Regions from separate parts of the Schinkia azotoformans genome, predicted to be linked through region 3. Evidence: predicted binding sites of a transcription regulator. Region 3 holds the regulator's gene; each other region holds the start of a gene.

Region 1 (7,734 bases), on a different contig from region 3:
GTTGTCGGATTACCAAAATCAAAATTCTCATCACCCATTTGGTGACGTTCAGGTTTGATAAACATTGCTTTTTTGAAAGCATGTATTAATTGCTGCTCATTATCAATGAACTGTCTTAACGAAACTTCATCCTGCCAGAAAAGACAAGGCTTTAAATGTCCATCAGCAGTTAATCTTAAACGATTACAGTTGTCACAGAAATTACATGAAATCGGATGAATCAATCCAAAAGTGCCTTTCGCATTTTCAAATGCATATTGGTCTGCGGGGCCGCTATTTTTATGTGTTGTTACCGGATTATATTGTCCGATGCGTTCCGCTATTTCTTTGACAATCTCCAATGACTGATACTGATTACTCCAAACATTATTCGTTTGTCCAATTGGCATATATTCAATAAAGCGAATATTGATTGGTTCACGAATAGTCCATAATAAGAAATCTTCTATTTCATCAACATTGAAGTCTTTCATTAAGACGGCATTTATTTTAATTGGATTAAAACCTAATTCAACCGATGTTTGAATTCCCTCTAGTACATCGTTTAAATGTCCATCTCTTGTAATATAGGAAAATTTTTTCTCATCAAGGGAATCCAAGCTTATATTTACACGGTCAAGACCTGCTTCTTTTAATTCTTTCCCATATTTTTTAAGAAAAACTCCGTTAGTTGTTAGGGCTATATCTTCAATAGTAGGTATGGATTTAATTTGGCTAATTAATTCAGGCAAATTCTTTCGTAAAAGTGGTTCTCCACCGGTGATTCTTATTTTCTTAATTCCGAGCTTTGCACCGACATTTACGATTTGAACAATTTCTTCATCAGTTAATAATTTAGGAAAATCCATACATTGGTGTTGACCCTCAGGCACACAATAATGGCATCTTAAATTACAACGATCTGTTACTGAAATTCTTAAATAATCATGATTGCGTCCAAAACGATCCACTAAATTAAGACGGCCATTCATATATTCACTCTCCCAACTGATTATTATTGTATCTTTATTGTGGAATAAATAAATGTGAATTCTATCACATTAATAAAGAGTTTCATAAATTGTTCACACATTCTAAGCTAATTGTTCAAGTATCATTAATATAGTAATTACAGTATTAAACTGTTGACTTAAATGCGTTTTTCCTTTTAACTTATATATAGCGGAAGATTTTTGGCGAATTTCGTCGAAAGGTGGTTTTAAAATGCCTGAACTACAACAACCAAATAAAAAGATTTTCATGCCAGAATCCATTCAAGAACTGTTAAATTCTTTAGACCATACAATGAAAATGCAAAAAGGTACCTTTTTATTTCAGGAAGGAATGCCAGCAACAGAATTATATATAATCCGTTCTGGAAGAGTGCAAATTAGTAAGATTTCCCAAGATGGCAAAGAGTTAACATTACGAATTTGCACAGTAGGAGATATTGTTGGAGAGTTGACCCTATTTACAAATGAAGCAAAATACCTTCTCAATGCAAAAGTATTAGAGAGCGGTGAGGTTGCTGTCTTGAAAAAAGAATATCTGGAGCAGCAATTGATCGAAAACGGTTCTCTTGCCTACGAATTTATGAAATGGATGAGCGACCATTTTAGAAGGACACAGACTAAATTCCGGGATCTCGTTCTTCATGGAAAAAAAGGCGCCCTTTATTCTACTTTAATCCGTATGACAAACAGCTACGGTGTAAAACGTGAAGATGGAAGTATTCTAATTAATATCCCATTAACGAATCAGGATTTAGCCAATTTCTGTGGCACTTCAAGAGAAAGTATTAATCGAATGCTAAGTGATCTCCGCAAGGATGAAATCATATCCGTGAATAAAGGGAAAATCACCATTCATGATCTAGAGTTTTTAAAAACGGAAATTAATTGTGAAAACTGTCCACCAGAATTATGCAATATTGATTAATCGGTATTGTCTAATTCTTATACTATGATAGTAATGCATTGACAAGAAAATAAAAGTGAAGAATATCACTTTAAAAAAATTATTTATAAAAAAGAAAGCCAACTTTTTCTAAAAGCTAGCTTTCTTTTTTTTTGTTTTATTTTGACAAACTTTCTTTACCTTCTTTATTCCGTAATGCTTTTGGAATATAAACGCAGAATGGTTCACTCTCTAAATAATCTCCAGTCATTGCATATGCTCTAGATCTTGAACCACCACAAACAAAGCGGAATTCACAAACACCACATTTTCCTTTATATAGATCAGGGTTGCGTAATGATTTGAAAATTGGTGATTCACGATAAATTTCAGCTAATGGTGTTTCACGTACATTTCCGGCTTTTACAGGTAAAAGTCCACTCGGGTATACGTCCCCAACGTGAGAGATAAATACAAAACCATTTCCATCATTAACGCCTTTAGGCGCTCTTCCTAAACCGTCAATGGTACCAGTTGCACCCTTCATTAGAGCATCTTCATAGTTGATGTCTTCGTGATTTGCAACATGTTCTCTCATTTTATTTTGAATAACAACCCTACGGTAATGCTGTGCGGCCGTTGTTTTAATATCGAATTTAACACGTTTACTTAAATTATAAAGCCATGTAAATACTTGTTCATGCTGAACCGGTGAGATCATATCTGATTCTTGGCCTCTTCCTGTTGGAACAAGGAAAAAGACGCTCCAAAGAACACAATCTAAATCTTCCACCAATTTTGCCATATCATCTAGTACATCGATATTGTATCTTGAGATAACTGTATTGATTTGAATTGGAATTTCAAGCTCATGTAAATACTTGATTGCCTTCATCGTTAAATCAAATGAGCCGCTAACTCCACGGAAATGATCATGAATTTCAGCAGTTGGTCCATCAATACTGAATGCCCATCTTGCAAGTCCAACTTCCTTTGCTTTCTCAATAGCCTCTTTCGTTACGTTCGGCGTTGCACTTGGTGTCATTGATACACGGACACCCTTCTTGATAGCATAATCAGCAATGTCATAAACATCCTCACGCATCAATGGGTCCCCACCCGTAAATACTAGCATAGGATTGTCCATTTCATAAATTTGATCTATTAAATTCTTTCCTTCCTCAAAAGAAAGCTCACGAGGGTCCCGTTTGTATTGCGCTTCCGCACGGCAGTGCAGACACTTAAGCTGGCAAGCTCTTGTTAACTCCCATATAACAATAAATGGATCTTTATCATAATCACGATTAAACACGTGAACCACACTCCTTATACTATAAAGACTCTTTCATTATTTTACAGGTAAAACTTTTCAGGTTATGTGATGTTTATCACACTGATATGAGATTTAACAATACAGTAACAAATATCTACAAATTATCTACCTTTAATATGTTTTTAATTATCCAGAAGTTTGTTAGAATTGTTATATAGGAAGCCATAAAAAAAAGAGGTGAACGAAAATGTTACCCCAAACATCCATAAAACAACTACTACATAATGTTCCAATATTTCGTGAATTAACGGGTGAAGAGCTGCAGCAGATCATTGATATTTCGCAAACACGTCTATATGAACCAAAAATCCACGTGTTTATGCAGGGGGATACGCAAGACCGGGTCTTTTTTATCCATCAAGGAAAAGTCAAAATTTATAAAACTGATTTCAACGGACGTGAACAAATTGTGTCCATTTTAAAGGAAGGAGATATGTTTCCCCATGTCGGCTTTTTTCGAAAAGGTGAATTTCCGGCTCATGCAGAGGTTATTGAACCAACTACCCTAATCATCATCCCTATTTCCAACTTTGAAGAAATCCTGATTAAATATCCTGAAGTAAGTATTAAGGTATTTAGAGTGCTCGGGGAAAAAATTATTGATTTGCAAAACCGTCTTGAGGAACAAATTTTATCAAATACGTATGAGCAAATTCTAAAGTTATTACTGCGCTTGTCAAAATCGCATGGACAAAAACTGGAGGATGGAAAATCTAAATTTTTAATCACTACCCACTTTACAAATCGCGAATTGGCAAACATGATCGGAAGCTCCCGCGAAACCGTAAGCCGTACTTTAAACCAGCTTAAGAAAAAACATCTTATTGACTCTACCGAAGAAGGTTATTATATCGTTGAAACAGATAAACTCGAAAACGAATTATTTTAACCAATAAATGAATACAGTTTTGTAAATAATAAGGGTTGTCTCAAAGGAATCTTCACTTTTGAGGCGGCTCTTTTTTTATGTGAAGTTTTGTTTTATAGATTGTGATTTAAATCACTTAAAACAGTATTGAAAATGGTTATCATAGAGATATGGCACAAAACATTAATTGTTCGGGGGTTAATCACATGAACATGATGCCAGGTCTGTCAAAGACTGAAACAAATATTAAGTTACCTTTTTCTTTTATTATTTATAGTTTACTGGCCTTTTCCGCCTCGCAAATTATATTAATTTTCAGCGGCGATTTTCTAACAAATGGGGCCTTTCGAATCCCACCTTTATGGATGGTTGCCCATTTATTAGTATTAGGTTGGGCACTGATGGTCGCCATGGGGGCAATGTATCAATTGGTACCCGTTGCTTTTTTAACGCCGATTTGGAATGAAACATTTGGGTTTATTCAATTTTGGATTACAGCCATTGGAATAACCGGATTTGCATTATCACTGGCATTTTCCCCTAAACTCACAATGATAACAGGGTTTATTACGTTGATTGGTGTATTAATGTTTCTCTATCAAATGGCAATGACTATGAAAAAGCAGACGGAAAAGAATATCCTAACCGCTTTGGTTGGCACTGCCTTAGTTTGTTTGCTGCTGACAATTTTGTTTGGTATTTTTCTCGCAGCAAGTGTTAGTGGCCATCTTCCATTAGCCAATCATGTCGCATTGTTGAAAACCCATATCATTCTAGGAATTGCAGGATGGTTTTCGCTGCTAATATTCGGGTTTTCCTATAAAATGGTGCCAATGTTTTCATTAGCACATGGCTTTTCAATGAAATTAAGCAAGCCGATTTATTTTCTTTATATTTTCGGCTTACTTTCGAGCATTTTATCATTTTGGACCAACCGATCGATTCTCTTTCAATTGGGAATGATGTTGTTATTTATTTCATTTTCTCTTTTTGTCTGGCATATTAAACAAATTATTAAAAAACGTCTAAAGAAAAATTTAGATAAGCCTTTTACCTTTTCTTTAGTGGCCATTATAATTGGCTGGATTATGCACTTGGTTGCTTTGATTTCGTCATTCATTTCAATTTCTCCTTATTTATTTGGAGTTATTATCTATTTATATATTATGGGTTGGATTGTATTCAGCATTATGGGTTATTTATATAAAATTGTCCCTTTTTTATGGTGGACCTATAAATACAGCAAGGAAATGGGACAGCCTAATGTACCAACCTTAAAACAACTTATGAATGAAAAGCTTGGAACCATTTTATTTATTTTATGTTTAATCTGCTTTGCAGGGTTTGCTGTTTCATTCAGCTTTAAACTAGCAGGCCTGTATATGTTTGTACAATCATTGTTTGCTGTCACAACCGTTGTTTTTAGCGCGACTGTAGTTAGTATCCTTAAAAAATAACGATATTGGAGGAGTTTACCATGGAATTAAAAGAAAAAATCCTAAAAGAATTAGAAACTGTTATCGACCCTGAATTAGGACTAAACATTGTTGATTTAGGCTTAATTTACGATATAAATATTGACGAAGAAAATAACGTAAATATCAAAATGACGTTAACAACGCCTGGCTGCCCGCTACATGACAGTATTACAAGTGGTGCAAGATATGTCCTTGAAGCTATGGAAGAAGTGAATGAGGTTAACGTTCAGTTAGTATGGGAGCCAGCTTGGTCTCCTGAGCTAATGAGCGACCGTGCAAAAGATTGGTTAGGAAGAAGATAAATAGAAAAGCGGAAGCACCCGTTTAGCGACGTATAAACTGGAGCCCATCGACTGAGATAAAGGAAACACGGCGAACTTGTGAGCCGATGTTGACTTATCGTAGGGAGGTGGGCGAAGTTTACGAGTCGCTGGGTGCTGAAGCTAGACAATGAAGAAAAGCGGAAGCACCCGTTTAGCGATATTTCATAGAAAAAATTGGAGTGATGAAGATGAGTAAAGTTGTAGAACTAGACGTACGTGAGGATCTAAAAAATAAACAAGAACCATTTCAAAAAATAATGAAGGCTATTGAGGGTTTGGATTCAACTGGTGATACATTTATTTTACATGCACCATTTAAACCAACACCATTATTAGGTGTATTTAGCTCAAAAGGTTTCTCTAACGAAGCTGAAGAGATCGAAGAAGACTACTGGAAAATAACTTTTGTTAAACAGTAAGGAGAATTCTTATGAAGCTTGATAATCGTGGACTTGAACCACCACAACCAATGATGAGAACACTGGCAGCACTTGATGAATTGCCTGAGGGTGAAGAACTGATTATAAATAACGATCGCCGTCCAATGTTCCTATACGAGGAATTAGATGGACGGGGCTATAAGCATGAAACGATTGAATTGGAAGATGGCAGTTTTCAAATTACAATACGAAAATCGTAAGCGCCTTGCTTAGCGAAATCCACTAGGCGCTGAGCGCTGGAACTAGACAATTAATTATGCACAGACTTAAAAAGGTAGTTCAGCCAACTTGGGCCTGAACTACCTTTTCTATTTTTCCTTCCTTTATATAGAAGATGCGCTCTCCTAATTTTCTTGCTTCCTGGAGATCATGTGTGACCATTAATATCGGAATTCCCCATAATTCATGAAGACGAAGAAGCTCTTCATGGCACTGCAAGCGTGTTTCATAATCCAATGCTGAAAATGGTTCATCAAGCAATAAGAGGGATGGTTCTGTGGCTAAAGCCCTTGTTAACGCAACTCTTTGTTTCTCCCCACCCGAAATTTCTCTCGGGTATTTATTTAACAAATGTCTTATATTTAAAACATCAATGATTTGTTCCGTTAATTCCGTGTTTTTCATACCATAGGCAATATTCTTCCAAACCGTCATATGGGGGAATAAGGCGTAATCCTGAAAAAGGTAGCCAACATTCCGATTTTGTACGGGAAGCGGCTTACCGGCAGAGTGAAAAAAGTCGACTCCATTACTTACGATCGAGCCATAATCTGGCTGCGCCAATCCTGCAACGCAATTTAAAATTGTTGTTTTACCTGAACCGGATGGGCCAAACAATATGGCAATTTCCTTATTAATATGTAAATCAACATCAACTGTAAAATGGGCAAGCTTTTTTTTAATTTGAATTGTTAACATCGATACCCACCTTCCTACTCTTTAGATGCGTACTTCATTATATTTCGCTTACTCCACCAATTTAGCCACATAATTGTGCTGAATCCAAGAGCAACGATGATGATGACCCAAAACTGGGCTACCTCCGTTTGTCCCGATTCTACTGCAAAATAGATCGCCATTGGGATCGTATCCGTTTTATTTGGTATATAGCCGGCAATCATTAGCGTAGCCCCGAACTCACCTAATCCCCTTGCAAATGCCAATACAAGCCCTGATAACAGCCCTGGCCATGCCAGCGGAAAGACGATCGTCCAAAACACCTTCCACTTGGATGCCCCCATCGTCAAAGCAGCATTTTCTAAATTCCGGTCATAATTTTGAAAGGCTGCTGACGCACTTTGATACATAAGTGGGAACGATACAACAATGGCGGCAATGACAGCACCCAACCAAGTAAACACGATCTGGATATCAAACCAGTCCAGTAACAGCCTTCCTATCAGCCCATTTTTTCCAA
Region 2 (7,734 bases), on a different contig from region 3:
ACGACTAACATTTATAAGAATAATAGGAATTATTATTGGGATAATAGGTGTTTCTATCATTGTTTTAGCAGGAAATCAAGGAATTCATTTAAGTTACGGTGATATATACATCTTCATTGCCGTTATTTTTCAAGCGATAAGTTTCATTTATATTAAAAAAGCAACAGAAACAATGGATGCGGTTTTAACAACAGCCTACATGCTTATTATGGGATCGTTTTTCCTGTTTGTGATCAGTTTTATAATAGAACCAGAGGGATTAAGTAGTTTGAAAAATGGAACAGTTTTAGGATGGAGTGTTTTTCTGGGTTCTGCAATTATTGCCACTGCTCTCGGACAAATACTTTATAACCACGCAATTCAATATATTGGGGCAGGTAAAACAGCCGTTTTTCTAAATATACCACCTTTCTTTTCATTAGTAGGATCGTACCTATTTTTGGGAGAACTTATCAGTTTATCACATATTTTTGGATTTATTTTGATCGTTGGTAGTGTTATTTTAGGCTCTGGTTTAGCAGACTATTATATTTACAAGCGGACACATCCAATGATCACAGGAAAAGGCTGATTTTTTTGTTGCATAGTAACATAAGAAAGATTGGTGGTAATCATGGAGAAGATTGCGGTCTTAACGAGTGGCGGCGATGCACCCGGTATGAATGCTGCCATTCGTGCAGTTGTAAGACGCGGAATTTATTGTGGACTTGAGGTTTATGGTGTAAGACATGGATATGAGGGTTTAATAAATGGAGACTTTCAAAAGATGGACCTTGGAAGTGTTGGTGATATTATACACCGTGGTGGCACTATATTAAGAAGTGCTCGAAGTGAATTATTCAAAACAGTCGAAGGACAACATCTTGCTTTAAAGTCGTTAAATAAAGTGGATATTGAAGGTTTAATTGTAATTGGGGGAGATGGATCGTTTAAAGGTGCAGGGAAATTAGTAGAACAGGGTTTTCCTACAATCGGTATCCCCGGAACAATTGATAATGATATTGCGGGAACCGAGTATTCGATTGGATTTGACACAGCTGTTAATACCGTTATGGAGGCAATTGATAAAATAAGAGACACTGCTTATTCACATGAACGTATTTGCATTATTGAAGTGATGGGACGAGAGGCAGGAGATATTGCTTTGTGGTCGGGTTTATGTTCTGGTGCTGAATCAATAATAATTCCGGAAGCCCCTCAAAATGTTGAGGATATTATTATTCGTATTCAACAAGGTCAAAAACGAGGAAAAATGCATAGCATTATTGTTGTTGCTGAAGGTGTATGCAGTGGTGAAGATCTTAAAACAATCATAAAGGAAAAGTTTAATCTTGAAACAAGGGTTATTGTCCTTGGGCATCTTCAACGCGGAGGGTCACCAACTGCTTATGACAGAATGATGGCCAGTCGAATGGGAGCCAAAGCAGTTGACATGTTAGTTGATGGTGAAAAAGGGGTAATGGTTGGGTGGAGAAAATGCCAATTAGTCCATGTCCCTTTTGATAAAGCATATGAAGATAAGCATAAAGTAAATATGGCTGACTTTTATTTAGCACGAAGTTTATCTATATAAGGTATTTCTAGGAGGAATTCATTATGGCACTAGTTTCAATGAAAGAAATGTTAGATAAAGCATTAAAAGAAAAATATGCTGTTGGTCAGTTTAATATAAATAATTTGGAATGGACGCAAGCAATTTTAGGCGCGGCTGAGGAAGAGAAATCACCAGTGATTTTAGGGGTTTCGGAAGGGGCCGCTCGTTATATGGGTGGCTTCAGCGTTGTAACCGCAATGGTTAAAGCTCTTATTGAAGAAATGGAAATTTCGGTACCAGTTGCAATTCATTTGGATCACGGATCAAGCTTTGAAAAATGCAAGGCCGCCATAGATGCGGGATTTACATCTGTTATGATCGATGCATCCCATCATTCTTTTGAAGAAAACGTAAAAATAACAAAGCAAGTTGTAGAGTATGCCCATGAAAGAGGGGTTTCAGTAGAAGCGGAATTAGGAACTGTAGGTGGCCAAGAGGACGATGTAGTCGCCGATGGTGTAATTTACGCGGATCCGAAGGAATGTGAGGAATTAGTAAGACTAACAGGAATTGACTGTTTAGCACCAGCTTTAGGCTCTGTTCATGGACCTTATAAAGGTGAGCCCAAATTAGGCTTTGAAGAAATGGAAGAGATATGTACAATGATTGGATTGCCATTAGTATTACATGGTGGAACGGGGATTCCAACTGAACAAATTAAGAAATCAATATCATTAGGGACGTCAAAAATTAATGTGAATACAGAAAATCAAATTGAATTCACAAAAGTTGTTCGTGAAATACTAAATACTGATTCAAAAGTGTATGATCCTCGAAAGTTTATTGGACCAGGACGGGAAGCGATAAAAGAAACGGTAATCGTTAAAATACGTGAATTTGGTTCTTCAGGAAAGGCTCTATAGGTATTCAAAATCAATCTTTTTATTATCTACAATTTCACAAAATCGTAATATCCTAACCCAAAATTGTCAATCGGTACAAAAATCGATTGGCTTTTTTGTTTTTTATGACCGTATGAAACAAAAAACAATGAATCTATAATGAAACTATAAATCAAATGTGAATCTATTCACAATTAAACAAACCAAGATTTCGAACGAAAGCTGAAAATTGGAGGTGTAAGAAATGCAGATGATAGATCAAAAAGTTGATACTCAGCTTGATACCGAACAAATTGAAATACACATGGCAAGAAAAAGTTTTTATCAACTATTTCATTTATTACTGTCAAAACCATTCACGCTTGAAACGTATAAAGAAATTCAGGAGGGAGGTAACATTGAGGGTTTACTAGATTTGGATCAAGGTGGAAAGCTGCTATATGACTTCTTCAAATCTGAACATATAGAGGAATCATTACAATTGGCAAGAGACGACTATTTCCGGTTATTTATCGGACCGTATTCATTGCCTGCCCCACCTTGGGAATCTGTTTATAGAGGGAAGGAACACGCTTTATTCGATTTTCCGACCTTTGAAGTAAGACAGCTATTTCAGCAATTTGGTCTTGAAATTGAAAAAAAACCAAACCAACATGTCGAGGCGGAAGACCATATCGCGTTTGAACTAGAATTTATGATTCTTTTAATAGAAAAAACACTTCAAGAGAAAAACGAAAAAACAAGAAGAACTCTATTAATGGGGCAAAAAGATATGGTTGATAAACATCTGGCATTATGGATGCCGCAATTTACAGGGGATATAAAAAATAATGCAAGCTCAACTTTATTTTTAGGAATTGCAGATTTGTTGGATGGCTTTATTAAGTTTGATTCACAGGTTCTAAATGAGTTACTTTCATAAATTAGGTTTTTATTAAGGAGGTAGGTTAAAATGAGTGGTCAATTATTTGACAAGATAATTGGTAAATCAATGTCACGGAGAAGTTTTCTTAAATGGTCTGGTGCGGTAACAGCGCCAGTAGTCGTTGGAGGGTTTGTTGGAAAATCACAGATTGCTTCAAAAGTAATGGCGGCTTCTAAGGAAAATGAATTAATGAACGAACAAATATTAACGACCTGTTCAACGATTAACTGTGGAGGTAGATGCTTAATCAAAGCCCACATTAAAGACGGCGTCATCACAAGACTAAGTACTGATGCAAAAGAAGATAAATTCGAAATGCCACAACTGCGTGGCTGTATCAGAGGTCGCGGCTACCGCCAATTTGTATATAACCCTGACCGTTTAAAATATCCAATGAAGCGAGTTGGCAAGCGTGGTGAAGGGAAATTCGAACAAATTTCTTGGGAAGAAGCTATCGATTATATTGCAAATGAATTAACAAGAATCACAAAACAATATGGTCCCGCGAGCCGTTATAGCAACTATGCATCAGGCCATTCAGGAAGTATTATTGGGGCAGGAAATATGATTCAAAGGTTATTTGCATTAACTGGGGGATATCTCGGATATTACAATTCCTATAGCTCTGCACAAGTTACACATGCAACAAATTATACGTATGGCACAACACAAACAGGAAATAGTTTAGATACATTATCTGACTCTAAGCTAATTATTTTATGGGGTCATAATCCGGTTGAAACGCGTTTTGGTTTAACAGACTATTATTTAAGGAAAGCAAAAGAAGCGGGCGTAAAAATCGTTGTTATTGATCCAAGACAATCAGATACAGCCGTTACATTAGCAGATGAATGGATTGCAATTGCCCCAACTACAGATGCAGCGATGATGGACGGAATGATGTATGTTATTATCTCAGAAAACTTACATGATCAAACATTCTTAGATAAATACTGTATTGGGTTTGATGAAGAACATATGCCGGAAGGAATTCCAACTGGAGAATCCTTAAAGAGTTATATTTTAGGAGACAAAGATGGAGTACCCAAAACACCGGAGTGGGCTGAAAAAATTTGTAAAGTGCCAGCGGATATTATTCGGAAGCTTGCTCGTGAATATGCAACCAATAAACCATCAGCCTTAATGACAGGCTGGGGGCCGCAAAGACAAGCATATGGCGAACAATATGTTCGGGGTGGAACGGCGCTTGCAGCAATAACAGGTAATGTAGGTATTAAAGGCGGTTGGGCATCAGGAACAGGCTATATAAGTCTTGTTAAGACTACAGCTGTTCCCAAAGGAAAAAACCCACTGGGGGATCTTTCTATTCCATGTTTCTTATGGACAGATGCGGTTGTCCGTGGAACTGAAATGGGAGCCAAAGATGGTGTGAACGGCCTTCCAGAAGGTCATGAGACACTTCCTACCAGTATTAAAGCAATCTTTAATTTAGCTGGAAATACATTAATTAACCAACATTCAGATTGCAATAGAACAGCTGAAATTTTGAAGGATGAAAGTTTAGCAGAATTAATTGTTGTTAGTGACGTGTTTATGACACCAAGCGCCAAGTTTGCAGATATATTATTACCTTCTAACACGTTTATGGAAAGATGGGATATAGGTACAACATGGGCCCCATCACAGCATGCGATACTTTCGCAACAATGTATCGAAAGTATGTATGAATCTAAAGCTGACTATGAGTGGTTAACAATGCTCGCTAAAAAGTTAGGGATTGAGCAAGAATTTACAGAAGGAAAAACACAAATGGATTGGATCAAGTGGTCTATCGAAGAATCTAGAAAGAAAGATCCAAATTTCCCGACATTTGAAGAGTTTCAAAAGATGGGAGTTTATCAAGTATCTTTAGACAAATCGTATATTGCTTTTGAAGACCAAATCAAAGATCCTGCAAATAATAAATTTGAAACACCATCAGGTAAAATTGAAATTTTCTCTAAAGATTTATGGGATATGAACGACCATGAAGAAATTCCAGCCATTGCAAAATACATCCCATCATGGGAAGGTCCACAAGATCCTTTAATCAAAAAGTATCCATTACAGCTGATTGGCTGGCATTACAAACGCCGCTGCCACTCAACCTTTGATAATAACAAATGGCTGGAAGAAGCAGGCCCGCAAGTGATGTGGATGAACAAGAAAGATGCAATGGAAAGAAACATTAAAGATGGGGACAAAGCAAGTGTATTTAATGATCGAGGTGAAGTGCATATTCCTGTAAAACTAACTAATCGAGTAATTCCAGGAACAGTTGCCATTCCTCAAGGGGCATGGTGGGCTCCAGATAAAAATGGTATTGATCAACGCGGAGCTATTAATACCCTTACTAGTCAACGTCCGTCGCCGTTAGCGAAGGGGAATCCACAGCATACTAATTTAGTTGAAGTAAAAAAAGCATAGATTTATAGAAAGGAGTGAAAAAAATGACACAGTTAGGTTTTTATATAAATAATAATTATTGTTCAGGATGTAAAGCATGTGTTGTCTCATGTAAAGATAAAAACGATTTAGATGTAGGAATTAACTATCGAAGAGTTTATGAATTCTCGGAAGGTGATTATGTCGAAAGAAAGGATTCAGTTATTCAGCACATCGAAACCTTTTTTACATCCATTTCTTGTAATCACTGTGAACACCCTAAATGTGTGGAAAACTGTCCAACACAGGCTATGCACAAAAGAGAAGAAGACGGGGTAGTCGTTATTGATCACGATAAATGTGTGGGCTGTAAGTATTGCATGTGGAATTGTCCATATGGGGCACCGCAATATAATGAAACTCTTGGAAAAATGACAAAATGTGATTTCTGTATTGATTTAATTGCCAAAGGTGAAGACCCTGTTTGCGTAGGTTCATGCCCAATGCGCGCGCTTGAATACGGCCCACTTGAAGAACTGCAAAAGAAATATGGAAATACAAAAGATATCAAAGGTCTGCCAAGTTCATCGATTACAAATCCGAGCATTGTAATTGGTGCCCATAAGGCAGCAAAATAAAGGAGGTTCCTACCATGCATGAATGGCCATTATTAATTTTCACAGTCTGTATGCAGGCAGCGATTGGCGGAATGCTAATGCTCTGGTTGTTTTACAAGAAAATATCCGATAGTGGTAAGGAGAAGACATATGCGGCAATGCGCATGCCACTCTTTATCATTGCCGGGTTATCATTAATCGGATTAATTGCATCTTTTGCACATTTAGGGACACCAACGAATGCGTTTAATACGATTCGAAATATCGGCTCTTCTTGGATGAGTCGTGAGATTCTTGTAACAGGTATGTTTATTGCTGCAGTATTTATTACAGCAGGCTTAGCTATTGTACAGAAAAAGGTAAATCCGAATCTACTATTAGTCTCAACCTTGATCGGTTTAGTCGATATTTACTGTATGGCTGCGATTTATGCCAAAACCTTAGTAAGTGGCTGGAATTCAATCAATACCTTTACGTCTTTTTACGGTACGGCTTTAGTGCTAGGTCCAGTATTAGCAGTAAGCTTTATTGCACCTGCACTTAAAGAAAAAGCACAAAGCTTGATTAAATACTCATTTTACATCGCAATGGCTGGAATAGCGATTCAATTAATTGGATTGGCTTTGTTTGGAACAGTAATGCCTGAGGTTAATATGATTACTGGTGTGAATGCAATGACTGAATTAGCGGGATATCAAGGTACGGTTGCATTACGCTGGATTATCGAAGTCATTGGTGTAGGTGTCTTGGGCTTTATGGCAATGGCAACGAACAAAAAGGTTTCTCTATCCTTTGCTTACCTTGCTTTAGCAGCAATAATTTTAGCTGAAGGCATGAGTAGATATGTGTTTTATGTTCTTGGTTCATAATTTGTTAAGTTAATGGTCTTTAGCAGGGCTGTAAGTTCCCCTCCCTTTTTCTTACAGCCCTTTTTCTAGTCTTCGTTATTTAAAAAATATCTCTTTCTAGTTTTAACGGAATAGAATGCAATCGAAGGTTTAGTAATTTGAATATGGGGAAAGCCTTCAATGGTCGGTACGGCATTATCATCGTAAAAGTTATTCAAATCAATAATGTTTAAAGACTTTGTTGTGCAGGCCTCTACGCATGCCGGTAGCAAACCTTTATCTTGTCTTGGGTAGCACATTTGGCATTTGCTAACCTTTTGGGTCTCAGGATCAAATTGCGGCGCCTCATACGGGCAAGCACTGACGCATAATTGACAGCCTGTACATAGGTTTTGGTCAATTTGCACGATGCCGTCATGCCGTTTCGTAAAAGCGCGTTCAGGGCAGACACGGAAGCATTCTGGACTGTCACAATGATTGCAAGAAACGGACAAGAACATATCAGGAGAAATTCGTTTCACCT
Region 3 (7,734 bases):
TATTCATCCCATAGTTCATGTAAGACTGTTTTATTGGAAGTCAAGTTTGCCTGCTGCTGGTCATAATAGCCAATCGTAACATTGGACCCGTAGTTGATCGTGCCAGTAAGGATCTCAAGCTGCTTAGTAATCGCCTTAAGCAATGTGGACTTTCCAATTCCATTCGGCCCAACTAAGGCAACACTTTCTTCACGCTTAAGCCCGAAGGATACGTTTGTAAGAATCGGCTCCTTTCCTTGATAGGAAACGGTTAAAGAATCCACCATTAACACATCGTTGCCGCTTTGTCTTTCAATATCAAAGGAAAATGAGGCTGACTTTTCATCTCCAAGTGGGCGGTCCATTACTTTCATTCTTTCAAGCTGCTTCCTACGGCTTTGTGCCCGTTTTGTTGTTGACGCTCTTGCAATATTTTTTTGGACGAAATCCTTTAATTTTGCAATTTCCTCTTGTTGCTTTTCGAAAGACTTTAGTTCCTGCTCGTAAACGGCTGCACTTTGCTCTAAATATTTACTATAGTTTCCTACATAGCGGCGACAATTCGTCCGTGATAATTCATAGACTTGAGTCACAACTTTATCTAGAAAATAGCGGTCATGGGAGACGATTAGTAGAGCACCAGGATAACCTTGCAAATATTGTTCAAGCCAGCCCAGCGTTTCAATATCCAAATGGTTCGTCGGTTCATCAAGAATTAATAAATCCGGCTTTGTTAAAAGCAGCTTAGCCATTGCCAAGCGGGTTTTTTGACCGCCGCTTAAGGTTGCAATCGCTGTCGAATAATCAAAATCACCGAAATTAAGCCCATGTAAAACCGTTCGGATGTCAGCTTCATACTGATAGCCGCCTTCATCCTTGAAGGTTACTTGCAGTTCGTCGTATTCTTTTAATAATTTTTCGTATTTTTCGGTATCATCTAAATAGGAAGGATCACCCATTTTTGTTTCCAGTTCACGCAGCTTCTTTTCTTTTATTTGAAGATGGTGAAAAACAGTCAACATTTCATCCCAAATAGAAAGACTAGATTCCAAGCCGGTATCTTGAGCAAGATAACCGATCATTAAATTTTTTGGCTTAATGATTTCGCCGCCATCATACGACATTTGTTCTGAGATAATTTTCAATAAAGTAGATTTCCCTGCTCCATTTCTTCCAACTAGAGCAATTCTATCTTTTGATTGTACTTCTAATTTAATATTAGATAAAATAAGATCAGCACCATAATATTTCGTAAGTTGGTTGACTTGAAGTAGTATCATATCGGTTCACCTCTTCAAATCATAGTTTAGCTTATACAATGTCAAACGAGCAACAAATCTCCTTTTTTGACAAAAATAAATATCATCCTAAACTTTTTTGTATTAAAATATGTGTAAGTCGGGAGATGAATGAAGAATGTCCTTTACTCATTTTAATGAAGAAGGCCGTGCGAAAATGGTCGATATCACTGAAAAAAATGAAACTACTCGTACTGCCATTGCCCATTCTAGCATACAAGTAAATGAAGAAATCTATACAAAAATAAAAGAAAATAAAATGAAAAAGGGCGATGTATTAGCTGTTGCTCAAGTAGCCGGAGTGATGGCAGCCAAGAAAACATCCGAATGGATTCCGATGTGTCATCCATTGATGCTAAAGGGTGTGGATATTTCTTTTTCATGGGAAGAGAAAGCCCCTGAGTATATTTTACATATCGAAACAACTGTTAAAACAAAGGGAAGCACAGGTGTCGAGATGGAGGCTTTAACAGCAGCAACTGCTACAGCGTTAACGGTTTATGATATGTGTAAAGCCGTAGATAAAGGAATGATTATTGGCCGAACATATTTAGTTGAGAAAACTGGAGGAAAAAGCGGAGATTTTCGGAGAAAGGAAAATATTGATTAAGGAGAACGGGGGTATGGTATGTCTTTTGATAAAAACAAAATACCGCAAGCGACTGCTAAACGCTTGCCGTTATATTACCGGTTTATAGCGAATTTACATGCTTCAGGGAAACAGCGTGTTTCCTCAAAAGAATTAAGTGATGCGGTAAAAGTAGACTCAGCCACAATTCGCCGTGATTTTTCTTATTTTGGTGCCCTTGGTAAAAAGGGTTATGGGTACAATGTCAATTATTTATTGTCCTTCTTTAGGCAGACGTTAAGCCAAGATGAAGTGGTGAAGGTGTGCTTAATCGGGGTAGGAAATTTAGGAACCGCCTTTTTGCATTATAATTTTATGAAAAACAATAATTCCAAAATTGTGATGGCATTTGATGTTGACCCAGCGAAAGTCGGCACAGATATCGGAGGTGTTCCAGTTTATCATTTAGATGATTTAGAAAGCAAAATCACAGGTGAATTGGAAGTTGCCATTTTAACCGTTCCTGTACAGGTATCCCAGCCAATAACGGACCGCCTCGTTACGTCAGGAATAAAAGGAATTTTGAATTTTACACCAGCAAGACTGAATGTCCCGGAAGATATTAGAATTCATCATATTGATTTAGCAGTTGAGTTGCAGTCATTAATTTATTTTTTAAAACATTACCCATTAAGTTAATAATTTTATGGGTTGCCCCGGAAAGTTTGCTCAAAAGTACACATGGAAAAACGGCTATCTCTATTTTGAGGCAGCCGTTTTATGATTTTCTTTTTTTAATCATTCTTTTATATAAAATAAATCGAATAGCTGTTGAAAAGTCGAAGGTTGCAATCATCATTAACAGTATCGTAGAAAAGTTCCAAATTGTCTCTTTAGCGCTTTGGATCGCTAAATATGTAAAGAGAGCACCCATCGCCCCATAAATGAGTGCCATTGTATAAGGTGAAGTTCTCATTGTAAAAACCCTCCAACGAAGCTTTGCACCTGTTCATATTGCTTCTGCAGCTTCTCCATATCATCTGCAAATAGGATGCGTACCAACACAACAAAGGTATTCATGGAGACGTGGGCAACAATCGGAACCAGAATTCTTTTTGTTTTAACATAAAGAAAGGAAAACACAAGCCCCATTGCTGTATAGATGATGATATGTGTAAAGTCAAAATGGACAGCTGCAAAAATTAAAGAACTAATGATAGCGGCAATCCAAAAGTTAAATCTTGTATATAAACTGCCAAAGATAATCTGCCGAAAAATAATTTCTTCGAAAATTGGCCCTACTACTGAAGTAACAATAATAAAAATCGGTGTTTGCATCGCGATTTCTACTAAAATCTCTGTGTTTTCAGAGCCCATTTTGATTCCAAGTATCATTTCAATTTGTGCAGCAATAACCTGTGCTAAAAACGCTAAAAAGATCCCGGAAATCGCCCAGCCTGCTGCACGAGTTCTTGATACTCGATTGTTAGTATTATGACGGGCTTTGATGTCTGGCAATAACAACAAAATAACTACTAATAAACCGCCACTAAAGCTTATGACCGTCCAAATGGCCACCGCATCATCCTTTGAGATCCCATTTCGAAGCAGCAAGTCCACACCAAACAAGATCCCCGAAAATTGTACAAAAATATACATTAATATAGTAAGCAAGTATCTGCTTTTCAATGTTATACCCCTTTATGTTTAATCAGATGAACCACTCTTGTATTTTAACATAATTATTTTAAAACCAATAAAAAGATGATTGGTTTTTCAACATTTCGTTAATAATGTTCAGGGAGGTTAATTTTTACAAAAAAAATATAGTTTTTACTTGCAAAAATCTAGTTAATTATTTATTATAATAAATGTGTTAGCACTCAGCATTAATGAGTGCTAATAATTAAAATACTTAAAATTTATCTTAGGAGGGTGTTTCACTTGTTAAAACCATTAGGTGATCGTGTTGTTATTGAGCTTGTTGAAGCAGAAGAAAAGACTGCAAGCGGTATTGTTTTACCAGACACTGCGAAGGAAAAGCCGCAAGAAGGTCGTGTTGTAGCTGTAGGAACTGGCCGTGTATTAGATAACGGTGAGAAAGTTGCTTTAGAAGTTAAAGAAGGCGACCGCATCATTTTTTCTAAATACGCTGGTACAGAAGTGAAATATGAAGGTAAAGAATATTTAATTATTCGCGAGAATGATGTTTTAGCAATTGTTGGCTAAGTGGTCTTGAACGCGGAATGATAGAGTTACGAAGTGTGCAAAGACCCACTTTACTTTCATTTTTCGTGAGATAGATCTACTAGTCTTTTTACATAGTAGATCACCCTTGTCTAATAGAATTAATAAAAAAAATCAGAATCCTGCTGATTAATAATTTTGAGGAGGTACTACTTAAATGGCTAAAGAAATTCAATTTAGTGAAGATGCTCGTCGTGCGATGCTACGTGGTGTAGACGCATTAGCAAATGCAGTTAAAGTAACACTTGGACCTAAAGGACGTAACGTTGTATTAGAGAAAAAGTTCGGTTCTCCATTAATTACAAATGATGGTGTAACAATCGCAAAAGAAATCGAATTACCAGATGCATTCGAAAACATGGGTGCAAAATTAGTTGCTGAAGTAGCTAGCAAAACAAATGACATTGCTGGTGACGGTACTACGACTGCAACTGTTCTTGCTCAAGCATTAATTCGCGAAGGCTTAAAGAACGTAACTGCTGGTGCGAACCCAATGGGCATCAAAAAAGGGATTGAAAAAGCAACTCAAGCTGCTGTTGAAGAATTAAAAGCGATCTCTAAGCCAATCCAAGGTAAAGAATCCATCGCTCAAGTTGCAGCGATTTCAGCTGACAATGATGAAGTAGGTCAATTAATTGCTGAAGCAATGGAGCGCGTTGGTAACGACGGCGTTATCACAATCGAAGAATCTAAAGGCTTTACAACTGAATTAGAAGTAGTAGAAGGTATGCAATTTGACCGCGGCTACTCTTCACCATACATGGTAACAAATTCAGAAAAAATGGAAGCTGTTCTTGAAAACCCATATATCTTAATCACTGATAAGAAAATTGCTAGCATTCAAGAAATCTTACCAGTATTAGAACAAGTAGTTCAACAAGGTAAGCCATTATTAATGATCGCTGAGGATGTTGAAGGTGAAGCACTTGCAACATTAGTTGTTAACAAACTTCGCGGAACATTCAACGCTGTAGCTGTTAAAGCTCCTGGCTTTGGTGACCGTCGTAAAGCGATGCTAGAAGATATCGCTATCTTAACAGGTGGTCAAGTCATCACTGAAGATATCGGTTTAGATCTTAAAGCTGCAACGATTGAGCAATTAGGTCGTGCTTCTAAAGTTGTTGTAACAAAAGAAAATACAACAATCGTAGAAGGTGCTGGTGAATCTGCTACTATTTCAGGTCGTGTAAACCAAATCCGCAAACAAATGGAAGAAACAACTTCTGAGTTTGATAAGGAAAAATTACAAGAACGCTTAGCTAAACTTGCTGGTGGCGTAGCTGTAATCAAAGTTGGTGCTGCTACTGAAACTGAATTAAAAGAGAAGAAACTTCGCATCGAAGACGCTCTAAACGCTACTCGTGCAGCAGTAGAAGAAGGTATCGTTGCTGGTGGTGGTACTGCTTTAGTTAACGTATACAATAAAGTATCTGCTCTTGAATTAGCAGGTGATGAAGAAACTGGTAAAAACATCGTATTACGTGCATTAGAAGAGCCAGTTCGTCAAATCGCAGCTAACGCTGGTTTAGAAGGCTCTGTAATCGTTGAGCGCCTTAAAAATGAAGCAGTTGGCATTGGTTTCAATGCGGCAACTAACCAATGGGTAAACATGGTTGAAGCTGGTATCGTTGACCCAACTAAGGTTACTCGTTCAGCATTACAAAATGCAACATCTGTAGCTGCTATGTTCTTAACAACGGAAGCAGTAGTGGCTGACATCCCTGAAAAAGAAGCTCCTGGAATGCCTGACATGGGCGGAATGGGCGGCATGGGGATGATGTAATCCCTGCATAGCCGGGCATGAAGTTTTATAAAAAAGTAAAGACTACTCCCTATTTGGTTATAGGGAGTAGTCTGTTTTGTTGTAAATGTGCTTATTGAATAAAACTTGTAGAAAAAAGTTAAAGCCGATTCAAAATGAGGTTTAGCAAGGCGGTTAAGGAAAGCACTATATACATAGCGGATATTGTTAACCACACGGCATGTTTTTCGATATCTGCATTTGGGTCTTTAGCGACTTTTTTTATTAACAATATTAGATTTATACAAAAAACAATTGCGAAAATTGGATTTATTAGGAAACTGAATTGAATCAAAAATAATATCATAAATCACCAACTTCCCCCAAAAGTTTTACCGTTTATCTATCCTCTTAATCATCCTGAAGAGGACCAAGTCTTTATGATTGAAAATTTTTTAGCTTTTGCTTATTGCGTAAATATTTTTTACTTCAATCTAGAAAAAACATAGAATCAAATTTTTTTTGGTAGTTGATTGTATTGAATGTTTCGGTCGTTATATAGTGAGCGCCTCTTCTGTATGATAGTGATTTTTCGAGAATCACACGATACCTACGAACGAGACGCCTTCCGTTTTTACAAAAATTAAATTGTCAAGCGGGATAACAGATAGATGGATCTTAATCTCATTAAGTTCAACAAATAGTACTTGTTTTATTGGAGCGAAAGTTGAACAATTATTATAAAGGTTGCCACTTTTATATTTTGGTTTCTTGCAAGAGCCTTAAAAGCTAAGTTTAATAATTATACATTCTTTTACCACGTTTTACTTTGATAATCAGTAGTTTCATTATATTCCGTGCCAAAATAGAAGTTCATTGGTTTTAATTTACCATTATTTCTTGATAATTCAAAAACAGGGTTACTAATGTTTATTGTAAGTACCTGGTGTCCACATGTTCCATAAAGGGCTTCTGCTGGTTCATTAGATTTAGTAAATTGGAATTTTATGAACATATAATCGGAATTTACCGGATAGTCTGGTTTTGCGAGATTTTGTACTTTAGTTACACCACCTAAGAAATAATTAAATCCAGAAGACCAATTTGTAGTAGTTGCACCCTGAGATGTTGTATAGGTGTAAAAACCAGTTGCAGTACCATTAGTTACTACACCATTTTGTATAACGATACCAACAACGTCCTTCATTCTCAAAGACGGACTAGTCAGCCATGTAAAAGTTCCAGAAGCTTCAGCTGTTTTCCCGTCGCTTTTTATTTAAAGACTCGCCAAAGACGGGTATCGTGTTCACCAATCTTACGTGCAACTGCCACAACTGGCATTTCACCCATCAACGACAGTAGATGGTGTTCAAAAAGCATGGAAAATCCAGCACCTGGGCGTGCCCAATCAATGATAACGGTGCGTATTTTTCCACATGATTCACATTTAACCCTTGGCATTCTTGCATGTAGTATGGTTTGATATTGCCAGAAATCTAGGTGCCTCCAAGTACGGTCCTGATCTTGAATGTCATGAACTTTACAACCTGAGGTCCCACAATTAGGGCACGAAAATTCGGCACCTTTTCTATATTCAATATAAATGTGTAGTGTTTTCTCATCTTTAGTTAGCTCATGGTGGAAAACATACCATGGCTCAGGTATTTCCAAGGCGATTTCAAACACATTGTAATCTTCATGAAAATCTTTCATATCACTATCAGCTCCTAGGTATTTTAATAGATTAATACCTAGTATTGACAGTTATATAAGATTTTAGACTAAATACTAAATAGCGAGGAAGCAACCCATACCGCAAAAATTCCTCTTCCTCAACATAACCGCTTGCAATAGCTAGTTTTCTAGCAAACAACTGAGAAATTCTCGTAATCAACAATTAT
Region 4 (7,734 bases), on a different contig from region 3:
TGTACCATGTCGATCAGTTAGGGGGCCCTTTATTCGGGCTTGAGGTTAAATATACAGCACCGGCTAACCCATATTACCCAACATCAATAAAAACGACTTTAAACAAACCACTTCAAGTTATTGCAGAACAAGCGATTGACAATATGGGAATGAAAAAGGGCGGGTTAGTATTATTAGATGTTGAAACAAGTGATGTTTTAGCTATTGTCAGCAGACCCCAGATGAACGAAGAAAATCCATTTGCAGATGCGGGTGGAGTGAACGAAATGATACAGCCGCAAATACCTGGTTCTGTATTTAAAATCGTAACAGCTGCTGCCGTCTTAGAAAATGATGCGAAGATTCGGGGAAGAAGGTTTAATTGTAATTTGAATTTGTACGGTGAAGCCCGTACCGATCGCGAACTAGGATCCTTGAATTTCGAGGAAAGCTTTGCCCAAAGCTGTAATTATACATTTGCCAAGTTAGCTGAAGAGATCACTGTTCAGAACCCTACGTATATGGAGGATTATGCTGAAAAACTTGGTCTTATTAGCCGGGTTGGTTGGCATGGGGATGTTTTCCATTTTAATCACTTCATGCAATTTCCAGAAGAGCGTGTAGGCCGAGTATGGGGGGATGAAAAAGACAAAAATGTAAAGAAGGCTATCAATCAAACAGCGATCGGGCAAAAGGAGGTTCGGGCAAGTCCTTTGGCAGTTGCCAATATGATGGCTACCATCGCCAGAGGAGGGCAAAAAAAACAAGTAAGAGCAGTATCTGAAGTTCAATATAAAAATGGAACTACATTATTTGCATTTCCGAAACAAACTCTTCAGGGGGAGGGGCTTTCCTCCTACACATCCGAGCAGCTCCAAAACCTGCTTAAAAGTGTTGTACAATCCGGCACAGGGGAGCGTTTTAAAACCTTGCCATACACTGTCGCTGGTAAATCCGGAACAGCTGAAACGGGACGGAATGGGTTAGTTAACAAATGGTTTGCAGCCTATTTTCCGGTTGAACAGCCCAAATATGCATTAGTAGTTGTCGATTTGGATGTAAAAGAATCAGAAGCGAAAACAAATGACATAGTCGAAATAGTCATTAAAAAACTATATGAATGGGATACAAAAAAGTGAAATTACTTTTAGGTGATACAAAATAATGGTAGAATACGAGGTGATATACATTTGACTTAAAAGTGGGGGACAGAGTATGAAATACGATTTCAAGGATTTATATGAAGGCCCGCGTTTTCAAAACAGGGCAAAAAAACGAAAGATTAAATTAATCATTACAAGTATTGCTGCTATTTTAGGTATTGTACTAATCATCGGTATCATTAATATTTTTTCAGGGGATTCTGAACAGGCGAATGTAGCCCTTGAAGAGCCAAATGAAACAGAACAAGCTGTAGATGACACGATCGACGAAGTTGCTGATGACGCCGAAACAGATGATGATACTCTAACTGCAGACAATAATGAGGCAGCCCATAATGAAAATATAACAGAAAAAGTTTCTCCTAATAAACAGGTAACTAGTAAAGATGAAAAACATGATGCTGCTTCAGACTCTACTAAATCAGAGGATCGGGAATCAACGGTAGTCGGTTCTATTAAGAAGGACTGGGAACCAGTTGGAACAGAGCAGGAAGGCGAACATGTTACGGATTTTACAAAAGGATCACAGGATTGGGAGGAAATGACCCAAGCTGTCAGCTCTGCAACAGGTCTATCAAATGATAATATGATCGTATGGTGGATGGGGAACGGTGGTGCTTCTAATAAAGCGATTTCTACAGTAAGTACAAAAGACAAAGGAACCTATTATCGTGTTCAGCTTGAATGGGTGAATGGCTCAGGCTGGAAACCTGTTAAGGTGGAAGAAGTAGAGGGGAACGATCATCAACCCGGAACAGAATCAGCAACGAGCACTGAAACAACTAAAAACAGATAATTAGACGTAGAAAAGAGGCAAAGCTTAGATGAAGATTGGTATTATTGGAGCAATGGATGAAGAAGTAGCTATTTTAAAAGAGAAGATACAAAATAGGGAAGACTTGACGATTGGGAAAAGTGAATTTTCAATCGGAAAAATTAATAATATCAATGTCGTTTTGTTAAAATCAGGAATTGGAAAAGTAAATGCGGCCGTTGGTACAACATTATTACTTGATCATTTCAAACCTGATTATGTATTAAATACAGGCTCGGCAGGAGGATATCATACTGAATTGAATGTTGGTGACATCGTAATTTCAACAGATGTTAGACATCATGATGTAGATGTAACCGTCTTTGGATATGAGTATGGGCAAGTTCCGCAAATGCCCCCTGGCTTCACTCCAGATGTACGTTTAATTGAAAAAGCGGAAAAAGCAGCAGCTGGGATTACTGATATCAAGGTAGCTAAAGGATTGATTGTAACTGGAGATTCTTTCATGGACGATCCCGTAAGAGTTGATTTTGTTCGCGGGAAGTTTACGGATGTATATGCGGTTGAAATGGAGGCCGCGGCCATAGCCCAAGTCTGTCATTTATTTAATGTGCCATTTGTGATCATCCGGGCACTATCTGACATTGCTGGGAAGGACTCCGATGTATCATTTGATAAATTTCTTGAAAAAGCAGCACTGCATTCTGCAACATTAATTTTAAATATTGTTAGTGAATTTGAACAGGAAAGGTAACAAATTGTAAAAGAGTGTGAGGACCTCCCTTTGAGGGATCAATCTTCGCACTCTTTTTAATTTGCAGAAAAGCTAATGTTCACATAAAATTCATTACTATACCATAAGAGATTATTACTCTCATAATAGTAGAAAATTATTATTATGGGATATTTTAAGATACATTTTGATTGTCAAAACTTTGCCTTATTTTATTCAAATTATTGATACAATTGGTTTCTTTTACTAATCAAAAGTAATGCTATTGTTATTTTGAAGTAATGTTTATTATTTCACAATTATTAATTGAGGAAAGGAGTGAAAAGCATATGCTAGAAAAAATCAAGGCAATTGATAAGAAATTATGGGTATTCATCGGGTTGTTTATCGGTATCGTTTTTGCTGCAGCAAGTGCACAGGCTCTGCATTATACCGATTCTGCTGATTTTTGTGCAACCTGTCACCCAATGGAGACGGCATATAGTAGTTTTAACGATTCTGTTCATGCGGACCTAACCTGCAATCAATGTCATGCACCAACAGACAGTATCGTAAGCAAGTATATGTTTAAAGCGAAAGCTGGTGCCCATGATTTTTACATGAATACATTTAATGTCGATGAAATTCCTGATGTTATTCATGCGAAACAGGCTACAACAGATGTCGTTCAAGAAAACTGTATTAGCTGTCACGAAAATACGATTAAGACAGTCAAACATGATGCAAAAGAAAATTGTATAGACTGTCACAGACAAGTGCCTCACGGTAAGAAAAACAAGTATAAAAATGATGAGTTTTTTAAACCGGGTGAATACGATATAAGCGGAAGAGAGGATGGAGTATAACATGAATAGCTTGAAGCGCGCTCTACTCTTAGCTGTGGTTGCAATTTTTGCACTGGCAATTATGGCTGCATGCGGAGCAAAAGATACCAAGAATGGTAGTGCTTCAGAGCCGATTGATACAGGTTTGCCGGCCGATACAATCAGCAATGAAGCATTTAAAGATTTATTCCCACTTCAATATGAAAGTTTTAATGCAACGAAGGATATGTCAGACACAAAATATGGCGGTTCAGTACCGACTTCTAAATTTGATCAAAGTAAAGAGCCTTTATTACCAATTTTATTTAATGGTTACGGATTTGCACTAGAGTATAATGAAGACCGCGGTCACGTTTATGCTAATGAAGATATCGAAAAAATTGCTCGTATTAACGACAAATCATTTGGTTCTTGTTTAACTTGTAAATCAACAGCGGTACCACAATTATTAAAAGAAGAAAACATGGGTGACAAGTATTGGGGAGCTAATTTCCGTGCTGAAGTGTTACCTGCAGCAAAAGAAATGGGTCACTCTCCAATTGGATGTTCTGACTGTCATGACCCTCAAACAATGGAATTAAGAGTAACGCGTCCAAGTTTTGCTAAAGCAATGGAATCACAAGGAATTGATATTTCAAATCCAACAAAAAATCAAATGCGTACATATGTATGTGCACAATGTCATGTAGAATATTACTTTGAGCCAGAAAAGAAAGAAGTAGTATTCCCATGGGCAAATGGTTTCAAGCCGGAAGAAATGTATGAATACTATGAAACAGTTGCCAAAGACCAAGGTTTTAAATCTGATTGGCAGCATAATATTTCAGGCGCACCAATGTTAAAAGCACAGCATCCTGAGTTTGAAACTGTGTCAACAGGTACACATGGTAAAAACGGTGTTTCTTGTGCAGATTGTCACATGCCTTATGAGCGTTCAGACGGTAAGAAGAAAGTTTCTTCTCATAACTGGACTTCACCACTTAAAAATATAGAAGCATCATGCCGTACTTGTCATGCTGACAAGACAGCCGAAGAACTAAAGAACAATGTAGAGTCAATCCAAGATACACATAAAGACGCACTAGATAAAGCAGAAGAAATTTCTGTTTCATCACATTATTATGTAAATAAGATGATTACTGCAAAAGCACCTGCAGCAAAAATTGCAGAAGCTCAAGAATTAGTACGTAAAGCTCAATGGTTCTGGGATATTATCGCTGCAGAAAATTCAACTGGTTTCCATAACCCGCAAGGTGCAATGGATTCACTAAAAATGTCATCTGAATATTCAAGTGAAGCTATTATTCTAGCAACTGAAGAGCTAGTTAAGCTTGGTGTTAATGTTGACGAGCTTAAAGCTGAAATCGAAAAAGCAACAAAAGCAGTATTAGCTGAAACTGATAACTTTAAGAAGAAAGATCATGCAACAAATACTTTCTTCCCAGCTCAACAGCCACCTGCTACACCAGCTAAAAAATAAGTAATATTTGTTCAGAGGCATCGTGCATCATTCATGGATGTACGATGCTTTCTTATTGAGAACTATTTTTTGTTAATAGAACTTTTTGATAATTTTAGTATATAAAAAAACAACCTAAAATACAACGTAAAAGAATGTTTGTCCATGAAATTTATCACGGACTGATGTAACGATTTTATGAATTATTATATGTATGAATTTTGACAATAGTTCTGTGCTTATGTTATTAACCTAAGTTTTCTAATACAATCATTGTAGATTTATTAGAATAATAACTTCATTTATTTTCGAAAAGAAGGGGTGCCTTTTATGAAGCACTTTTTACATAAAGGATTATTAATTGTTATAGCTTTTACTTTTAGTTTCATCTGGTTCATGAGCCCAGATGAACCGAAAGCGGAAATGAATCAATTCAAATTTGAAGAACTGACAATCGTGCTTATGCCAGAATACAATCTGCATCCGGATGAGGACATAACCGATCCCAATCTATTAATCGGTTTTCATGGAAAAATAATGAATCAATCTAAAGATGAAATAAAAAGTGTAACAGTGCGGGTTCCGGCAAAAGAAAAGAATTTTGTCGTAAGTCTAGCGGCTGTTCAAACTTCAGATACAGAGGAAACGGTTAAAGAAATAAAGTACAAGCTAAATGAGGATGAAGAATCTATCACTCTCCAATTCCCGGAAGCTGTTCAGCCTGGAGCCACTTTGAAATTTATGCTTGAGTACTTCTATACACCAATAAAGGTTACAAATGAACAAAAAGAGTTTTCCTACTCTTACTCGGCAATTGCGGATGCGGACTTAATGAATCTTATGCTGTTCGAACCACTTGGAACAGAAAGCTTAACGGCAACGCCAGCCAGTCAAAAACAAGCTACCGATACGATGGGCGTTAAGATGCATTTATATGAATATAAAAATGTCAAAACAGGGGATGAGAAGCAATACAGTTTTTCATATGTGAAAGTCGATGATGTGACAACTGTTGAAAAGGTTGAACAAATCACATCAGAGCATAGTGAATTAACAGAAGCACTCAATGAGGAACAAATCCAAGCTAAAAGCGAAACGACTGCTAAAGGAGTATTCAATGCAGAATTAATAGTTGGAATAGCATTAATCCTCATTATCGCCATTTTATTTGTAGTCATGTTTATGAAAAAAAGAAAGCAAAGGAATACGAAAGTAAATAATCCTTCCATTGCCGATAAAAAAGAACTAAGGAAACTGCTTGCTGAAGGGAAAATCGGTGAAAAAGAATATATGGAAAAGCTATCTAAGACTAAATAAGGAGTGAAAAGTATTGAAAAAGAATACGAAAATGTTAATGGGTTTTAGTGCAATTTTTATCGGTATAGTAATCCTGCTTATCGCCGCTACACCTGGTTCGAGCGGGACGGAGCTGACCCTTGAAGAGTTTATTAAGGAGCCGCTGAAATATGAAGACCGCTATGTGATGACCCAAGGGAATTTAATCGAAGATACGATTACATGGGATGCAGACAAAATTGATTTGCGTTTTGATATTAAAGACGATAAAGGAAATGTATTACACGTTCAGCATACCGGTGTGAAACCGGACAATTTCACAGAGGGGGTTATTGTCATCATCGAAGGCTTTGTAAATAAAGATGGCTCATTCACTGCTGAAAAAGTACAAACAAAATGTCCTTCAAAATATGAAGGAGAAGATGCAGGTAACTATGACCCAGAAACACATCAAAAGCTGACTGAAACAAAGTAAGAATATAGTCAGACAGAAGGAGCAGTAATAAATGTACATCATAGGAACGGTAACGATCTATTTAGGACTTGTTATTTCGATCTACGCCTTAATCGCTTTTATTATTGGTATTCGTAAGCAAAATCAATCCTGGATCAACAGCGGGAAAAATAGTGTATTGATGATGTTCTTTATCTCTAGCATTTTAATGACACTATTATTCTTAGCACTAGGAACAGACCAGTACCAGTTTAAATATGTTTCAACCTATACGAGCTCAGACCTTGCCCTAATCTATAAGCTTTGTGCCTTATGGGCGGGAAATGCCGGATCGCTTTTACTATGGACGTTCTTCTTAACGATGTATAACGCGATGGTCATTTTCTCTAAGAAGATGAAAGCAAATCCGATGGTTCCCTATATTTCATCCATTCTACTAGGAAATACAATATTCTTTTACTTTTTACTGGCAACGACAGCAAAACCTTTTGAATTAAATGAAGTCATTCCCAGAGAGGGTAACGGATTAAATCCAATGCTTCAGGACCCAGGGATGATTCTTCATCCGGTAACCCTGTATTTAGGGTATGTTGGTATGGCTGTTCCATTTGCGTTTGCGATTGCGGCCCTTATGTTAAAGAATGTTGATTCATTTTGGATTCGGATGACTAGACGTTGGACGCTTTTAGCTTGGCTATTTTTAACGCTAGGCAACGTCATTGGCGGCTGGTGGGCTTACTTGGAATTAGGCTGGGGCGGCTATTGGGCTTGGGACCCGGTTGAAAATGCTTCTTTTATGCCATGGTTAACAGTAACGGCGTTTTTACATTCAGTGATGATCCAAGAACGTAAGCAAATGCTAAAGGTATGGAATTTAAGCTTAATTATTTTATCCTACTCATTAACATTATTTGGAACATTCCTCGTAAGAAGTGGAGTGTTAACGTCAGTCCATGCATTTGGGGATTCCAATCTTGGAACGTATTTCTTAATCTTTATGGCATTTGCCGTTATATTTGCTATGTATGTGATGATGAGCCGCTATCAGCTA

The links. The regulator Rex, encoded in region 3, represses fermentation and respiration genes when NADH is low (regulators of the CRP and FNR family bind a similar motif). The targets are predictions, from matches to a motif close to TTGTGAAATATTTCACAA.
Region 1: P9E47_RS02795 (TIGR04053 family radical SAM/SPASM domain-containing protein) is a predicted target of Rex. The motif match lies at 3,252-3,269, and genes of this name have one in related genera.
Region 2: P9E47_RS09965 (TorD/DmsD family molecular chaperone) is a predicted target of Rex. The motif match lies at 2,613-2,630, and genes of this name have one in related genera.
Region 4: P9E47_RS08035 (cytochrome c3 family protein) is a predicted target of Rex. The motif match lies at 2,932-2,949, and genes of this name have one in related genera.

The regions. Positions count from the first base shown of each region.
Region 1 covers NZ_JARSMD010000005.1:110,852-118,585, forward strand. Annotated here, with positions in the region: gene moaA (GTP 3',8-cyclase MoaA) at 1-971, opposite strand, end outside; gene P9E47_RS02790 (Crp/Fnr family transcriptional regulator) at 1,204-1,917, shown strand; gene P9E47_RS02795 (TIGR04053 family radical SAM/SPASM domain-containing protein) at 2,054-3,187, opposite strand; gene P9E47_RS02800 (Crp/Fnr family transcriptional regulator) at 3,396-4,097, shown strand; gene P9E47_RS02805 (hypothetical protein) at 4,283-5,533, shown strand; gene P9E47_RS02810 (metal-sulfur cluster assembly factor) at 5,554-5,856, shown strand; gene P9E47_RS02815 (DUF2249 domain-containing protein) at 6,066-6,296, shown strand; gene P9E47_RS02820 (DUF2249 domain-containing protein) at 6,308-6,517, shown strand; gene P9E47_RS02825 (ATP-binding cassette domain-containing protein) at 6,597-7,235, opposite strand; gene modB (molybdate ABC transporter permease subunit) at 7,250-7,734, opposite strand, start outside.
Region 2 covers NZ_JARSMD010000017.1:36,670-44,403, reverse strand. Annotated here, with positions in the region: gene P9E47_RS09980 (DMT family transporter) at 1-571, shown strand, start outside; gene pfkA (6-phosphofructokinase) at 614-1,573, shown strand; gene P9E47_RS09970 (class II fructose-bisphosphate aldolase) at 1,597-2,457, shown strand; gene P9E47_RS09965 (TorD/DmsD family molecular chaperone) at 2,681-3,358, shown strand; gene P9E47_RS09960 (DMSO/selenate family reductase complex A subunit) at 3,389-5,788, shown strand; gene P9E47_RS09955 (DMSO/selenate family reductase complex B subunit) at 5,812-6,384, shown strand; gene P9E47_RS09950 (dimethyl sulfoxide reductase anchor subunit family protein) at 6,399-7,232, shown strand; gene P9E47_RS09945 (4Fe-4S dicluster domain-containing protein) at 7,298-7,734, opposite strand, start outside.
Region 3 covers NZ_JARSMD010000034.1:1,691-9,424, reverse strand. Annotated here, with positions in the region: gene P9E47_RS19525 (ABC-F family ATP-binding cassette domain-containing protein) at 1-1,259, opposite strand, end outside; gene moaC (cyclic pyranopterin monophosphate synthase MoaC) at 1,396-1,887, shown strand; gene P9E47_RS19515 (redox-sensing transcriptional repressor Rex) at 1,906-2,544, shown strand; gene P9E47_RS19510 (YdiK family protein) at 2,624-2,821, opposite strand; gene P9E47_RS19505 (CPBP family intramembrane glutamic endopeptidase) at 2,818-3,534, opposite strand; gene groES (co-chaperone GroES) at 3,790-4,074, shown strand; gene groL (chaperonin GroEL) at 4,250-5,875, shown strand; gene P9E47_RS19490 (hypothetical protein) at 6,648-7,046, opposite strand; gene P9E47_RS19485 (transposase family protein) at 7,106-7,546, opposite strand.
Region 4 covers NZ_JARSMD010000015.1:94,309-102,042, reverse strand. Annotated here, with positions in the region: gene P9E47_RS08050 (peptidoglycan D,D-transpeptidase FtsI family protein) at 1-1,118, shown strand, start outside; gene P9E47_RS08045 (YrrS family protein) at 1,195-1,938, shown strand; gene mtnN (5'-methylthioadenosine/S-adenosylhomocysteine nucleosidase) at 1,967-2,671, shown strand; gene P9E47_RS08035 (cytochrome c3 family protein) at 2,980-3,495, shown strand; gene P9E47_RS08030 (ammonia-forming cytochrome c nitrite reductase subunit c552) at 3,497-4,954, shown strand; gene P9E47_RS08025 (hypothetical protein) at 5,264-6,250, shown strand; gene P9E47_RS08020 (cytochrome c maturation protein CcmE) at 6,264-6,704, shown strand; gene P9E47_RS08015 (heme lyase CcmF/NrfE family subunit) at 6,736-7,734, shown strand, end outside.